One region of the Lactobacillus sp. XV31L genome, then DNA from elsewhere that is predicted to be linked to it. Evidence: riboswitches for the same ligand, from Rfam matches in the RefSeq annotation. Region 1 holds a riboswitch; each other region holds the start of a gene.
What was found. A riboswitch is a leader RNA that binds a small molecule or an ion and turns the genes downstream of it on or off. The one in region 1 is predicted to bind thiamine pyrophosphate.
Positions count from the first base shown of each region.

Region 2: another riboswitch for thiamine pyrophosphate. It lies ahead of AC2JF7_RS04090 (ECF transporter S component); the one in region 1 lies ahead of AC2JF7_RS06155 (ATP-binding cassette domain-containing protein).
Region 3: another riboswitch for thiamine pyrophosphate. It lies ahead of thiM (hydroxyethylthiazole kinase); the one in region 1 lies ahead of AC2JF7_RS06155 (ATP-binding cassette domain-containing protein).

Region 1 is NZ_JBWXGC010000007.1:81,548-87,118, forward strand. It holds gene AC2JF7_RS06140 (LemA family protein) at 1-124, shown strand, start outside; gene htpX (zinc metalloprotease HtpX) at 138-1,034, shown strand; gene AC2JF7_RS06150 (AraC family transcriptional regulator) at 1,108-2,040, opposite strand; TPP riboswitch at 2,174-2,263, shown strand; gene AC2JF7_RS06155 (ATP-binding cassette domain-containing protein) at 2,308-3,666, shown strand; gene AC2JF7_RS06160 (energy-coupling factor transporter transmembrane component T family protein) at 3,677-4,330, shown strand; gene AC2JF7_RS06165 (glycoside hydrolase family 32 protein) at 5,302-5,571, opposite strand, start outside.
Region 2 is NZ_JBWXGC010000004.1:136,226-141,796, reverse strand. It holds gene hpt (hypoxanthine phosphoribosyltransferase) at 1-327, opposite strand, end outside; gene AC2JF7_RS04095 (M42 family metallopeptidase) at 571-1,653, shown strand; TPP riboswitch at 1,737-1,828, shown strand; gene AC2JF7_RS04090 (ECF transporter S component) at 1,874-2,458, shown strand; gene udk (uridine kinase) at 2,600-3,241, opposite strand; gene AC2JF7_RS04080 (hypothetical protein) at 3,492-3,962, shown strand; gene AC2JF7_RS04075 (GntR family transcriptional regulator) at 3,967-4,695, shown strand; gene AC2JF7_RS04070 (PTS sugar transporter subunit IIA) at 4,818-5,243, shown strand; gene AC2JF7_RS04065 (PTS sugar transporter subunit IIB) at 5,264-5,571, shown strand, end outside.
Region 3 is NZ_JBWXGC010000001.1:178,071-183,641, forward strand. It holds gene AC2JF7_RS00815 (alpha-L-fucosidase) at 1-1,083, shown strand, start outside; gene tenA (thiaminase II) at 1,163-1,825, opposite strand; TPP riboswitch at 2,021-2,121, shown strand; gene thiM (hydroxyethylthiazole kinase) at 2,208-2,996, shown strand; gene thiD (bifunctional hydroxymethylpyrimidine kinase/phosphomethylpyrimidine kinase) at 3,007-3,810, shown strand; gene thiE (thiamine phosphate synthase) at 3,821-4,480, shown strand; gene AC2JF7_RS00840 (LiaF transmembrane domain-containing protein) at 4,714-5,463, opposite strand; gene AC2JF7_RS00845 (LytTR family DNA-binding domain-containing protein) at 5,463-5,571, opposite strand, start outside.

The DNA of each region.
Region 1 (5,571 bases):
CCTGTACGACCAAAAACTCTTGACCTTCCCGTCAAACCTTGTTGCTGGCATCCATGGCTTCAAGAAGGTTGACTACCTGCAGACCAGTGAAACGGAAAAAGAAGTCCCAACGGTTAAGTTTTAAGCTAGGTTAACCCATGTTATTTCAGCAAATTGCCCATAACAAACGCAAGACGGTCTTTATCTTGGCCCTCTTTACCATTATCTTGGCCCTCGTGGGTGCAGGCCTAGGCTACATCTTTAGTGACCGGCCTGGGTTGGGCCTAATTATCGCGCTAGCCGCTAGCATCATTTACATGCTCATTGTCCTGCCCAATCCAGCCAACATGGTTATGAGTTTAAACCATGCCCGCGAAACCAGCGAGCAAGACGATCCTGAACTTTGGCACGTCGTCCAGGACATGGCACTAGTTGGCCGGGTACCCATGCCGCGCGTCTTCATCATTGATGACCCAAGTCCCAATGCCTTTGCCACGGGACGTGACCCCGAACATTCGGCGGTTGCCGTTACGCAAGGCCTGCTTGAGATGATGAACCGTGAAGAGCTTGAGGGCGTCTTGGGGCATGAAATATCCCACATCAGAAATTACGACATTCTGGTCTCAACCATTGCAGCTGTCCTAGTAGGCGTCATTTCCTTCTTATCGGGCATTGCCAGTCGTTTCGTCTGGTGGGGCGATGGTGACCGCGATCGCGATAAAAACAGTGACAACAACTTTGTAATGATTTTCAAGGTGGTCGCAATTGTCTTTGTCCTCATTCTTGGCCCCATCTGTGCCAGCCTGGCGCAGATGGCCTTATCCCGCAACCGGGAATACTTGGCTGATGCAGCTTCTGTTGAACTCACTCGTAATCCTCAAGGGCTGATTTCTGCCCTTGAAAAGATTGCTGGCTCTGACCCTATGAAACACGTTGATGCCAGCAGTGCCGGGATGTACATCGAAGATCCCTTGCGCAAAAAGCATAGTTTCAGTCACTTGTTCGACAGTCACCCGCCAACCGAAGATCGCATTAAACGTTTAGAAAAAATGTAACTTCATTACTAAAAGGGCCCCCTTTACTGGGAGCCCTTTTTACTTGCCACTAGTCTCATTTTCAGCAGCGTGCTTATTTCAAGTTGATATTGGCCTGGCGAAATAATTCAGCCCGCATTTGCACGGGGGTTTCATGGTAGTATTCGCTAAATTTTTTATAAAAGAAAGACTTGCCCGTATAACCTACCCGACTGATAATTTCTTTGACCGAAATATCAGGTCGTGCTAGCAGCTGGCGCGCCTCTTCCATCCGCCGTTCATCGACGTGTTCGACAAAGCTCTTGCCTGTTTTTTGTTTTACTAGACTGGAAAAGTAGTTGGGATTAAAGCCAAAGTGCTTAGCCGTCTTATCCAAGGTAATATTGGCAAAATTATCATCAATATACTGCTCAAGTGCTGAACTGGCAAACTGCTTGCTAGTGGCTTGCACCAGGTTTTGACTCCTAATGGCGGTCACCAGCAAAATATTCAATTCCGCACTAATAATGCTGCGGGTAAACAAGTTTTGACTTAGATATTCATCAATAATCTTCTTGACCAGTTGAGCCGAAATAGACATGGGCGTGCCCTTTATGTAAAGCAAACGAGCAGAATTCAATATTTCTACCACTGCTTGAACCGCCTTTTTTTCTTGCTGATCAAGTTTGGCTGTGCTGCCGAGCAGGTGCGGCAAGCTTAGCTGGCTACCAAATTCAATTTTTACTAATAAGTCGCCCTTATCCTGACTCTGCACCTCATAGTTGCACTTGCTTTGCAGCAGGATAATGTTGCCAGCCTTAATCAAATAGTCCTGTCCGTTAATCTTAACGTTGACGCTACCTGCTGCTGCGTACAAGATCACTGCAGTGGAAGTCTGGTAGCGGTGAACACCCATATTGTGATTTTCAAGGGCAATCGCCAACAGATCAAAATCATGGTTGCCAGAACGCAGGGGCACCTCGTTGGTATCAGCTTGACTTGCATCTAAGATACTGGTCAAATACTGCTCTAATTTTACTGCTGCCATAACTTCACCCTCTTGTTAATAATTTGGTTTCATAATTTAATTATAGCGTAAAAGCCAGCAATAATATCAAATTTTTGCCATTAGCCTATTGAACCTGACCTGGACAAGGCTCCTAGCTTTAGGTATAATTGTCCTGAAAATACCGGGGTGCCATTAGGCTGAGAATATACCCGTTGAACCTGCCATGGATAATGCCAGCGAAGGGAAAATTAACCATTTTACGTCGTCAGGCTTTTGCCATGATGACTTTTTTATTTGGTAAACAAAATGATTACATGCAAAAATCTTAACTTTTCATATGATGAGGATAATACGGTCCTCAACAATATCACGCTCAACTTCCCTACGGGGAAATTTTCACTACTGGTTGGGCCAACAGGATGCGGCAAGTCCACCTTGCTGAAAATACTAGCTGGTCTCTACCCCAAATATGCAGGCAATCTTACTGGCACCATCAATTGGGACGGGTTAAGGGCAGCCATGATGTTCCAAAATGCGGGTGAACAGTTCACCATGGCCACGCCGCGTGAAGAAATCATCTTTGCCCTTGAGAACCTGCAAGTTAGCCGTGAGGATTACCAGGACCGGCTAAACAAGGCTGTCCAGTTTGCCCAGATCCATCAATTGCTCGACCAGAAAATCAATACCATGTCGGGCGGTGAGCAGCAGCGCGTCGCCCTGGCTGTTTTGGTAGCAATGGACGTTAGCCTATTTTTGCTGGACGAACCCTTTGCCAGTTGCGACCCCAAGGCGCGGACCTTTCTTATCGCTAAGCTGGCACAATTGCGTGACCAAGGTAAGACTATTATCCTCAGCGACCATGTTTTAAGTGATTATAAGGGCGTCTGCGACTGCTTGTTTCACTTTACTGGCAAGACCCTGGTCCAACTGGTTCCAGAAGACATGAACCTTTTGCTAGAAAAAAGCGACCAGCAGCCAGACTTTGCTTTTGCCCTGCCCCAGTCAGATTTGGATGCTTGTTTCACCCTCAGGGAAACAAAAATTACTCAAAATCGACTGCTGCTTGACCAGGACCGGCTGGACATTGTGCGGGGCAAAACTACGCTAATCACCGGTGCCAACGGGGTCGGCAAGTCTTCCCTCTTTAGCGCCCTGACCAAGATGATTCCCTATTCTGGCAGCATGACCTACCGCGGCAAGGAAATTAGGCGGCAGGCTAGTCGCACCTACCTGCGCCGCGTTGGGCAGATTTTTCAAACGGCCAGCGACCAGTTCATCAACATTACCGTGCAAGACGAAATCAATTTGAGCAAGAAGCAGCGTACTAGCAGCTTCTTCACTGACCACAAAATCAAAGAGGCTCTGAACTACTTGGAGCTGGACCACCTGCTCGACCGTGTGGTTTATTCACTTTCCGGCGGCCAGCAAAAAAAATTACAGATTCTCTTGATGCTGATTGCAGACCTGGACGTGCTATTAATCGACGAGCCATTAAGCGGACTCGACCATGAATCCGCCCGCAAGATCATGACTTTGCTTCAAAGCAGGCAACAAGAGCGAGGACAAACCCTGGTGATTATCAGCCATGAGCTGGTTGGCCTGGCTGATTGGTGCGACTACCACCTGGTCTTTAAAAACCACCGTTTAACCTATGTAGACAAGTGAGGTAGAATCATTGAATCCTAGTTTTAAATTCATCTTAGCCTTGATCATTTCAGTGGAAATATCGCTCAAATCCAGCTTGGCCACTAACCTTTTAATTATTATTTTTGCTCTTTTCTACCTAATTTATAAGCGGATTGCACCGTTCAAATTAGTCCTGACACTAGCAATCCCGCTAATTGCAGCCCTTACTGTCTTTGCGACGCTCTATTGGTTTGCACCGCAGCCCGACCTCTATAACGCATTCAGCTTGTCCAGCCGGATTTACGTCTACACGTTAACCATTTACTGCGTAGCAATCGATACCAGCGCTGAAGACCTGGCTCGCTCCTTTGAGCAAAACTTCCACCTGGCCAGCAAGTTTGCCTATGGCGTGTTGGCCGCACTCAACATCATTCCTCGAATGCAGCAGGCAGTCAAGCAAATTAGGACCGCAGGCATGATGCGCGGCGTCTACCTCAGCTTTTGGTCACCCGTGCTCTACTTCAAGGCCATTCTAATTGCACTCAATTCAGCCGAAAACCTGGCCCAGGGCATGGAGTCCCACGGCTTTTGCGAAGGTGCCAAGCGTTCTGTCATAGTACGCGTCCCGGTCACAATGCGCGACTGGCTGGTAGCCATAGTCATTCTACTGGCACCCAATATTGCGCTATTCACGCTGCGCTGAATGCCTTTTAGCTGCAAGGCTAGAGAATTATAACGCACCCCCGCCTTAAAAGGCAGCTAGCACTTGGCTTGTTGGGCACACGGCTGCAGCACACCTTTGTTGTTTGTAGGTGCAGACGTAGCTTAAAAACAAATGAATAAGACTCGCAAACAGACTATTTGTGGGTCTTATTTTGATTAATTGAGCTTGCGCTTATTAACATTATGCAAAATATACCATCAATTATAAAAGCATACTATCTTGTTGATAATTAGCTTAGGGCAAAAGTTGATAAACACTACTAAACTGAGGGTAACGAACAAGATTAGAAACAAAATTGGGATTGTGCTAGCCATGTTTTCAATAAAATTACTTGAGAACATGGTCATTAAATACTTGTTGAAAACCAAGGTTATAGAATTTTTCATAAAAATAGTAACCCAAGAAGTTAGCAGAATCGGTAACTTCTTTTTAATTTCAACTCTTTTCTAATCAGTAAAAATCGAAAAATATCGTATTGCACGAAGCAGCTATATGCGTTGACAAAAGTAGTAAGTGAAACACCGAACAGCATTAGGTAGGACATGACGGTAAATAGCATTAAAATAAAGTGTAAACGCCCTTCAACATAATTAATGCGGGATAAGGATTCTTCCCGCGTTTTTAAGTGGTCTTAGATGATCTTATCATCCTTGAGCAATTTGTCGGTTGAAATATTAAAAGCAGTGCAACGCTTTACGAGCACCTTTTGTGCCAATCGTTTCTATGTTAAGTTTCGTTTTATTCGGTAATACTTTATTTTTTCGCCAAACTGCACAGGGCTACCTCCTTCAAGCCAGTATACTATCTATATTTATTAAAAGAAGAAAAAATTAAATACAACAAAACTGCCAAGAGCATTTTTGCTTTGGCAGTTATATCACAGGATTTAACTATCTACAAGGAAATTTTGCTTTTAAGCGTACCTACTGCAGAAAGATTGAACAGTCACACTAATTTCCCAGTGTATAAGCTAATATTTTAACGTCAGCTTTTTGATCCGCCTCGAACGAAAGTTTGAGTCTTTCTTCTGTATAATAACGTTCGGAAAACACCAATTCACCATCATTTAGGAAAAATTCAACTGCACTAGTATCAATTATGGCGTGAATCTTCAGAAAAGTATTTTTCTTTAACTTACCGAAACGTTTAGCATCGTTTGAAGGCCGATCAAATCTCTGCACAACCACTTCATTGGTTTCCTTATTCCAAGATAAACAGAG
Region 2 (5,571 bases), on a different contig from region 1:
CGTGTCAACGATGTCTTCCACAATCAAGACATCTCGACCTTTAACATCAGTAGCAAGGTCTGAAATAAGTTTGATTTTGCCAGACGATTCAAAGTCATTACCATAGCTGGAGACATCCATAAAGTCAATTTCTTCTTTAACGTCCATTTCGCGCACAAGATCGGTTAAAAAGAAAATGGCGCCTTTGAGGGCCCCAACAATTAATGGATTCTTACCGGCATAATCCATAGTTAATTGCCGGCCCAGTTTCTGGCACATTGCATGGATATCTTCTTCGGTAAACAATTTGTGATCAATAATACTATTAATATCGTCGCTTTTCGGCATAACTCTACCCTTCATTTTAAGTAACTCACAATTCCTAATAATTCCGATTATATCATTTTTTTGGAAAAAAGGGTGGTCGTTTTACACTTTTTAAAGGAAAGGTCCCGGTCAGGGTGGCCCTTAGCCAGCGCAATTAGAAAAGTTGAAAAGAGTTCTGAAAAGAAACCTAAATTAACCATGCATAGACTAAAGTTTTTGCTACAATTAAGAAGTAAGACAATATTCATGTGAAAGGTCAGTAAAATGCAAAAGGAACAAGAAATCAAAATGCTCAAAGCCTTCTCGGATGCAAACGCAACCTCTGGTTTTGAAGAAGAATTCGTTAAGTTGTTTATTGAACAGGTAAAGGACATTTCTGACGTCAAAGTTGATGGGATGCTCAACGTATATGCTGCCAAGAAAGAAAACAAAGATAAGCGGCCAGTAATCCAGCTCGATGCACACTCTGATGCAGTAGGCTTTATAACGCAGGCAGTTCGCCCCAACGGGATGATTAAGTTTGTTCCACTTGGTGGGTGGGTTAAGTACAATATCCCAGCTTTGCGGGTTAAAGTCAGAAATAGAGATGGCGAATATGTGCCAGGCGTTGTGGCAACCAAGCCGCCGCACTTTATGACAGAAGCTGAACGCAATAATGTTCCTGATGTTGCCGAGATGTCGATTGATGTGGGTTCGAGTTCGCGCGCAGAAACTATCAACGACTACCATATTGATACGGGTTGTCCAATCTTTGTGGATGTTAAGTGTGAATACAATGAAAAGTCAGGCTTATTCTTTGGTAAAGACTTTGATGACCGCTTTGGTGCTGCTGCAATGGTAGATGTTTTGGATAAGTTGAAGGGTGAGGAAACTGCACTCAATGTTGTGGGGGCACTTTCAAGTCAAGAAGAAGTGGGCCTGCGCGGAGCCTATGTCACTGCTAGAGCAGTTAAGCCCGACCTGGCAATTGTGCTTGAATCTTGTCCGGCTGATGACACTTTCACTCCGGACTGGCTGTCCCAAACTGGATTAAAAAGGGGACCAATGCTGCGAGACATGGACACCAGCTTTCTGCCTAACCCTAAGTTTCAAGAATATGCCTGTGCGCTAGCGGATAAACACAAGATTCCTTACACCCGGTCTGTTCGTACTGGTGGCGGGCAAGATGGCGCGGCTATTTACTATGAAAATGGTGCGCCAACGATTGTAATTGGTATTCCAGTTCGCTATGAGCATTCACCATATTGCTTCAGTGCATATCATGATTTCAAGGCTTCCGTTGACCTGGCGGTGGCAATTATTCGTGATATGACGCCGCAAAAATTGGCCAGCTTTAGTAGTCTTTGATTTTTAACGCAATAATAAAATTTGCCATAAAGTATGCCAGCCGCTTGTCACTAAGTGTGGTATACTAGAAAAAGTTAAATAATATAAGTCACTAGGGGTGCCACAATTAGCTGAGAAATACCCTCTGAACCTGAACGGGATAATACCTGCGCTAGGGAAGTGTTAATGAAGTAAACGTGTGTACTCCTACTGACTTAGATAGTTAGTGAGGAGTATTTTAATGTTTACAAGATCATCGAAATGGAATGTCAAATCAATCATTTTGATTGCCCTAATTGGCATAATTATGGGTGTGGTTTATACCTACGGCTTCAACTGGGCCTTCAATTTGGTTAAGATGCTGCTATTGCCTACAGGCTTTGCCCCTTTAACAGACACCGTTTTTTCTGGACTGTGGCTATTGGCTGGACCTTTGGCCATGTATTTTGTGCCTACTGCTGGGTCTGGCACAATAGGCGAAGCCCTAGCTGCAATTGTTGAGATGGCAATTGGCGGACAATGGGGTGCAATAACAGTCTTACAGGGCTTTATTCAGGGAGCTACCAATGAAATTGGCTTCTTCCCCAAGAAAGAACGTTACCAGAAGTTTTCTTGGCAAAGCGTTTTGACTGGTGCATTTTTTGCTGGTCTAGGCAGCTTTATCCCAACTTACTTCTTGTATGGCTGGAATAAGTACAGCATGCAGTTGCAAGTGGCAATGTTTATTACCACTATGCTTTCAGCAATTGTTTTTGATGGCGTCTTAGTCAAGTTGATTACTAATTTATTTGACCGCGCACTTAAGCCTAAACTTGACCGCGCTTAAGTAAAAACAGGACAGTAAGAATTAGAAAAAATAATTAAAAAAAGACTGGAGAGTCACGCCAAGGAGCGCTGACTTTTCAGTCTTTTGCGTTTGTAAAAGTTTTTTAGTTTAAACTAAGAAGTACCTTTTCCAACAACTTTCTTATTTAATGTTTTTGCTTAAAACGGAGTGCACCTTAGTGGTTAACATATCAATTGCAACGGAGTTTTCGCCGCCTTCGGGGACAATAATGTCGGCGTAACGCTTGGTGGGTTCAATGAACTGGTGGTACATGGGCTTAACAGTACCCATGTACTGGTCAATGACTGAATCAAGCGAACGACCCCGCTCCTTGATATCACGTTCAAGCCGCCTAATAAACCGAATGTCATCATCAGTATCGACGTAGACCTTGATGTCCATGAGGTTGCGAATGTCTTCACTTGCCAAGACGAGGATGCCTTCAAGAATAATAATGTCAGCCGGATCAATATGAATAGTCTTGTCGCTACGCGTATGGGCCTTAAAGTCGTACACAGGCATTTCAATTGGCTCGTGGCGCAAAAGGGCAGCTAGTTGCTCCTTAAGGAGTGGAATATCAAAGGCATCAGGGTGGTCATAGTTGATGTTCATCCGTACATCCATCGGTATACCAGTATTATCCTTGTAATATGAATCTTGCGTCATAATTAAGACATGTTCGTTTTCACGCATTTGCTTGACAATTTTACGGGCAATCGTCGTTTTACCGCTGCCTGAACCACCAGTAATACCAATCACAACAGGCTTTTCAAGTTTTGACATTTGGACACTCCTTTTTAATCACTAAACATTTTACTTTATTTTAGGGTGAATTACCAACGGTTCAAGAGAAAAGTAGCCGGAAGAGACAATTTATACTAAATTAATTAGGAAATATTAGTCACGTCTTTTTTATGTACTGTATCAACTAAAAGTTGGTCAGAAAATTATTTGGTGGTAAACTTCATGGTAGCTAAGTTTTTATGTATATGCTATTTTACGTATTAATTTTCTAGTAATATGGAGAGAGAGTTTGGAAATAATTAATTTAAAAAAATATTTGACGCCTCTTGAAATTAAAACTGGTAAAAACAAATTAGACGTCAATATTTTTTCTGATATTATCATCAACGAATCGGGCTTTTATAATAGTATTTTCAAAAGAAAAGTAGGAAATTTGCGAAAACGTTTATTTGTGATAAGTAAAAAGGGCAAGGTTATTGCAACAATAAATTCACTGATTCCGCAAGCTGAGATTGTTGATAAAAAAGCAAGAGATGTGGAGAGTGCTGTTGACAAGGATAAAAAAGTAGGGACGATACGTTATGACATAATGCTTACTTGGCCAAATGATGAAGAAAAGCAGCTACTAGTGAAAAATAGAAGCATAACAAACTTGCAAGTTTTACTGCGAAAATCTTTATTTGTTTCAAAATCTCATGAGGTTATACGTTACGAAGAAGATACAATGCTACCAGATTATTTTAGTTTACAGAAGAAATAAAGTCATGGGTTCATATCTATATCAAGAAGCAAAGAAAAAAATTTTAGAGATTATCTCAAGTGGTACCTTTAAACCCAATTCAAAAATATGGAATGAGCGAATCTTTGCTCAGGAATTAGGATATACACGTTCAACAATTAAAAATGCAATTAATTCTCTAGTTGAAGATAATATTTTAGAAAAAAGAAGAGGCGATGGCACATATTTAGTTAATTGGGCCACTAAAAATTCGTTTGAAATAGGTGACGATTCGCCTAATTCATTTACTCAACTGATGAAGATAAATAAGCGTCAAGCGATAGATAAAGTCGAATCCTTTAAAGTAACGTATGATAATAAAGAATTGACTGCCGTTTTTGATAATGGTTGTACTGATTTTTATGAGCTGTATAGAACTCGTATAGTAGATGATAAGGTGGTTGCAATTCAAAAGTCGTATATTCCCTTTGAAAATTTTCAAGATGCGCATCGATATGATTTTAGCAACATGTCATTATATGACTACATGGATTTTAGAAATCATAAACCAGTTAACTTTAAAACTAAAATTGAGGCTAGAGCAATCACAGATAATGAGGTGGTCGCAGAAAATATCAAGTTAGACCGGGCAAAATATACCTATTTACTATATTTAGAATATCGAGGTTTTACTGCAAAAAAAGAAATGGTTGAGTTTACTAAATCGTGGTATAACCCAGACTATATTAGCTATAAAATTAATGTAAAAAGATAAATTGGTTGCAAAATTGGTTGCAAAAAAGGAACTGTTTCAGTAAGCGGTTCCTTTTTGTATTGCATAAAGAAATTATAAGTATTAAATTTATTCTTGTAGGAAATAAAAGGAGGATAAATATCGTGGAGATAGTTTTGGCGAGTCATTCAAACTTGGCTAAGGGGATGTACGATACGCTTTCATTGATTATGGGTAAACAGGATAACGTACATTACATTACGGCTTATCTACAAGATGATAGCAATTTTAGCGACCAATTACGTAAGACAATTGAACCAATTTCTGAACAACAGATTATTTTTTTATCTGATGTCATGGGCGGCTCAGTCAACAACGAATTAGTAGAATTTGTAACCCAAAATCCTAATTACATACTTGTGGCTGGGATGAATTTGCCATTTGTTTTAGAACTTGCAACGTTTGCGAGTTCAAGTTCAGACTTAACCATAAGTGACATCCAAAATAAGCTGGCTGATCTTATTGCTGTAGGAAGACAGGGATTACAAGTAGTTAAACTCAAAGATAGTACTGAAGAAGACGATTTTTAGGAGAAAGAGGTTTTACATTTATGATAGTTATGACAAGGATAGATTATAGACTGTTACATGGCCAGGTTGCCTTTGCGTGGACCAATAATCTATCTGCAAATGCGATTTTGCTGGCAAATGATGAAGTAGCTAACGATACCTTTCGCAAGAAAACATTTCAACTAGCTAAACCAGACAATGCAAAATTAATATTTAAAACGATTGATGATTCTGCTAAAGCTATAGCTAGTGGAGTGACAGACAAGTATCGCGTTTTTATTGTTGTTGAAACAATTAATGATGCGTATCGTTTGGCCCAGCTTGTTCCAGAAATAAAATTAATTGATTT
Region 3 (5,571 bases), on a different contig from region 1:
CCTTCAGAGAAAAACATTCGTGAGCTTGTCAAACTAGCAAAAAATTGTGGCTTTAAATATATTGTATTGACTGCTAAACATCATGATGGATTTTATTTATTTGATACTAAAGGAATAAACAATTTTGATAGTATTCATTCTCCTTTTAAAAATGATGTAATCAAGATTTTTACAGATGAGTGTCATAAGCAAGGCATCGCACCTTTCATATATTATGCTACCTATGACTGGAATAATGATAAGTACCTTCATGATTTTAATGGTTATCTAACTGAATTACGTATGTTAATCAAAATTCTTTGTACTAACTACGGAAAGATTGGTGGGTTTTGGTTCGATGGAAATTGGGATAAACCTAATGCTGATTGGCAAGAAGATCAACTTTATCAGGAAATAAGAATGCTCCAACCCCAGGCCATAATTACTAACAATACTGGGTTAGAAAAACAAGGTAAGAGTAATAATAGTAAAGTTGATGTTCTGACTTTTGAAAGAGGTAATCCACAATCAATTAAGCATGTACAGAATAACCATTACTTAGCTGCAGAAACCTCATTGACTTTAAATAAGCATTGGGGCAATGCACAAAATGATCTTAACTATATTTCCGCACAACAGCTGATCGAGCAAATTTGTCGTACTCGAAAAGTAGGTGCTAACTTATTAATCAATGTAGGACCAGAGTTTGATGGTTCTTTAAATATTCATTGTAAATCGCTAATTGAAGTTATTGGGCAATGGATGGCTTTTGACCATGAAGCAATCTCACATACTAGTAATTATGATCACTTAACTTATAAAACCATATCAAATGAACATGACTTTATTAAAGGTTCCTACTTATTTGTTGATAATCTAGGAAATATTGGTAATAGCAATGTCGTACTTGGTGGAGAAAAAGAGCGAGAACTAATCTTTAACAATTTTGAAAAAACAATTGACCATATTATATGGCTTGATAATAAAAAAGAGGTCAAGTTTTATCAAAATGCATCAAAGCAGATGCTTAAAATTTATGCTGATGGCTTTGAATATGGAACTAATTTAATTGAGCGCGTAGCCAAAATTTATTATAAGCAATAATTTCGTATCAAAAAGACTTATTTTACTATGACTAGTAGAATTAGTCTTTTGTCTATTTTTGCTTCATAAATAGAATTACTTACTTCCACCCTTGTTCTTCATACGCCATTTGCCAGAATTGCAGCTCATAATAGCTGCTTCGTACAAAGGCATCTACCATCTCCTGTCGTTCCTTGCTAGTAGCTTCTTTAGCCAGCACATTGGTTAATTCCAGTATTTTAGTAACATTCGTCCCGTACCAGTCCCCATCGTATGTATCAATCCACTCTTGGTAGTAGTGAACCGGTGAGCCTGTTGCTGCCATCTTTTGGCCAATCTCCTGGTAAAGCCAGTAGCACGGTACAATTGCGGCCACTGCTGGTGCAATGCCTGCCACGTTCAGCGTCATATGCAAGTGATTGACATAGTCATAGGCAGTTGGAGCCACTGGTGTTTGAGCAGCTTCTTGGGGCGTAATCGTCAATTCTTCAAAAAAGTGCGTGCGTACGCTGATCTCGGTGTCCCTTAAGTCTTGTGCACGAGTACGTATAAAATCAGCAATCCACTTATTATCAGCCTTAGTGACGATCATTTCATGCACTTGGGCAAACTGGTCCAGATAATAGCGGTCTTGCAATAGATAAAACCGAAACTTTGACAGTGGCAGCTGGCCACTCTGAAGTTCATGCACAAAGGGATGGTCCTTGCCCTTTTGCCACAAATCACTAGCCGCTGCATGCAGCTGGTCTGTAAATACTTCCACCTTCATCCTCCTCAACCACTTCTTGGTCATTTGCAGATTAAATTCACAGTCTAAGCTTAGCCCACTTCTACTCTTTGAGCAATCTCTCCCAGTAAAAAGAAACCAATTACTAGACAGATGTAACGGCAGCAACTATTTAAGGATAAATTTGCCAGCCAGCATTGTATTGCAGGAAAAAAGTCTGTATAATGAAAGCGATAACACGAGGGGTGCCTTTTTGGCTGAGATGAAAGACAATTTCAGACCCTTTGAACCTGTAAGCTAATTCTTGCGTAGGAACGTGTCAAATACGGTTAAACTTTGGCGCGCTATAGTGTGCCAAAGTTTTTTATTTGCTTGAAGCTAGGGTTAAGGTACTTCTTTGTTTTTTGAGGAGGAAAACATGCAGTTAGAAAATTTGGATAAGTTGCGCGCGCAAAACCCCGTTGTTTTAAACGTGGCTAATTTCGTTACCGTGCAAGACGTGGCCAATGGCCTGAATGCACTGGGTGCATCGCCAATTATGAGTAAGGAGGTCGACGAGGCTGAAGAGATGGTCAAGATGGCGGGAAGTGTTGCCATCAACTTGGGTACGCTAACGAAGCTGCAGATTGCCCAAATGCAGAAAATAGGCGACCTAGCTGAACGGTATCACAAGCCAGTAGTGCTTGATCCCGTTGCTGTAGGCGCTGTTTCTTACCGCCTCAAGATCGCACGTGACTTACTGTGGGCTTTCCCGGTCAAAATCATCCGCGGTAACGCAGGCGAAATAGCTGCTTTGGGTGGCTTCAAGTGGGATGCCAAGGGGATTGATGCGGGAACAGGTTCTGGAGACCTTGACCAAATCACCCAAGAAACAGCTGCCAAGCTGCATTGCGTAGTAATTGCTAGTGGCGCCACTGATACCATCAGCAATGGCCAAGACGTGGTCCACGTCTACAACGGGACGCCTCTTTTTCAAGCACATGTTGGGTCTGGTGATATGCTGTCCAGCGTGGTAGCTGCCTTTGCGGCAGTCTGTGATGATCCCTTTGAGGCAGCCCAGACAGCCACACTAGTCTTTGCTGCTAGCGGTGAGCTGCTGGTTAAGGACCATCATGACCTTGGGCCTGGTTCGTTTGGCATGTATCTAATGGACTACTTGGCCAAGGTCCAAGCAGCTGACATTAATAAGATTGCCCGTTTTGATTAAGGAGAACAAGATGGTTGAACAAATCAATTCATTTCCCCAAGTACTCACTATTGCTGGTACTGATTCTGGTGGCGGGGCCGGAATCATGGCTGACCTCAAGACCTTTCAGATGCAGGGCGTCTTTGGTACCGCTGTAGTAGTCGCAGTCACTGCCCAGAACACTTTGGGCGTTCAAGACTCCTACTTGATGCCGTTAGACATGGTCGATGCACAATTTGCTTCTCTAGCTGCCGATTTTCGTATTCAAGCCTGCAAAACTGGCATGTTGGGTGATGCAAAGCATGTCCACCAAGTTGCCCTCAATCTGCAGAAGTATGACTTTGGCCCTATAACTGTTGACCCAGTAATGGTGGCAAAGGGCGGTGCTCCCTTGCTGGCGGCAGAAGCCGTGGCAACAGTCAAGGAAGAACTCTTGCCCCTAGCTGACCTAGTTACGCCCAACCTGCCAGAAGCCGAGGTTTTAACCGGCATTAAAGCCGAAAGTTCAGATCAATATCCAGACCTAGCACATGCCTTGCAGGAGATGGGAGTAAAGAACGTCTTGATTAAGGGCGGCCATGCCACTAGTGACCAGGTCCGTGACTATGCTCTGCTAGCTGATAGGACTAGTTTTTGGATTAGTAGTCCACGCACGCACACTGAGCGTACGCACGGCACCGGTGACACCTTGGCCTCTGCCATCACCGCCCAGCTTGCCCTAGGCCACAACCTGACCGATGCAATCAAGCTAGCCAAAAAGTATGTCACCAAGACAATTGCTCAGACGATTCAAGTTGGCCACGGCCATGGTCCTCTCAACCACTGGGCCAAATAACAAAGGAGAAATTATGGCAAAATTTAACCCCAATATTTTACATGCTTATTTTATTTGCGGCTCTCAAGATGTGCCCGCTGGCAAAACTCTATCTGGCTTAGTTGAAGAAGCACTGAAGGCAGGCATTACTGCCTACCAATTTCGCGACAAGGGACCGCAATCCACTCTAAGTTCAGCTGACCGCCTACCTATGGCCCAACAGCTTCATCGCCTTTGCCAAGAATACCATGTGCCCTTCTTTATTGATGATGATGTCGACTTAGCTTTAAAAGTTGGTGCTGAAGGCATCCACGTTGGTCAAAGCGATGAAGCTATCGAACAGGTAGTAACAACAGTTCACGGGCAAATGATCGTCGGCTATTCCTGCTCTACCTTAGATGAAATTATGCAGGGCGATCAAATTGCTGGCATTGACTACTACGGCAGCGGTCCCATTTATACCACCAATACCAAGCTTGATGCTGATCCCAAAATTGGTCTGGCTGGTCTCACCCGCTTAGTTAAAGCAACCGAGCGCCCAATTGTTGCTATCGGTGGTATTACTTTGGAAAGTTTGCCTGCTATAGCAAAAACTGGCGCCGCTGGCGCATCTGTTATCTCGCTAATTGCACACAGCCAGAACATTGAAAAGGCGGTTAGCGCGATGCTTGCTGCACCATGGAATAAATAATCATTTACACACTTAAATACACTTACACCAAAAGACCCAGTTTCTATTTTGAAACTGGGTCTTTATTTAGCTTGGACTAGGCAACCCCACTCCACTTTTTCAAAGACGTTTTGTAGACTGAGCAAAGAGTGAACGAAAGTCTGCGGTAGGTCTGTCGAATCAAATTTGCCAGTTAAAACCTGGTAATTATTGTCCCGCTATCGCCAGCTTAAACTCGCCTGACTTTACTTAAATTAAACGAAATTAACAGAGACCTCACCGAACTTGCTCGATCCCTGCAAGATTACGGTCGGGCCATCACCTCTGGGTTCGCCGTTAATCTCTACATCACCAAAGACTGAAGACATGTGGTCTTCAAGTTGCCAGGACAACGGCAGGTAAATTGCCACTTCACCCATAGATGAGTTGACGTTGATTGTAACCTTATCGCCTGCAACCTTTGCAGAATCAAGGTAGACAGCCACTTCACCCATCGTAGAGTTGATCGTAACGCTTTCTAAATTCTGGGAGTGTACGTAGCGTGAAACATCCGACAATTTCTGGTTAATCACAACGTTGCGCTCGTCCTCATTTTTGGTACCAGCCGTAAAACGGTCTTTAGTCTCAAAGTCGCCGTCCTCCCAGTCATGATTCATTTTATGGTTAATAAAGTATGTGGCTCCGTGGTGCCGCCTTTTTGTAAAAATAAGACACAAACCAGCATAAACCAGACAAGCTGCTAGGAGCAATGTCCACGGGACAATCCGGGTAATATGCAGCGGTCCTGCATAGACGATTAGCAGAAATGCCACCGAAAAAACTATTCCGAAAATATTTTTACCGGCAATACTGTTAACCAAGCTGGCAGCAAAAATAATGGTCCAAAAAATGGTTCCTAGTCCCAGCTGAAAGGTCAAAACGTGCAGCTGGTTTAACACCAAAAAGACCGCTGCTGCAACTAGACCGATGCCCCATAGTATTTCTTTGATTTTTTGTCTTTTCATTATGATGACCTTCTCTCGTTTAATCTATCACTTAAGCTGTGGTAATAACGGCGTGAAACATACACCGTCTTGTAAGAATCCTGAAAATGCACCTGACAGTTTGAAATC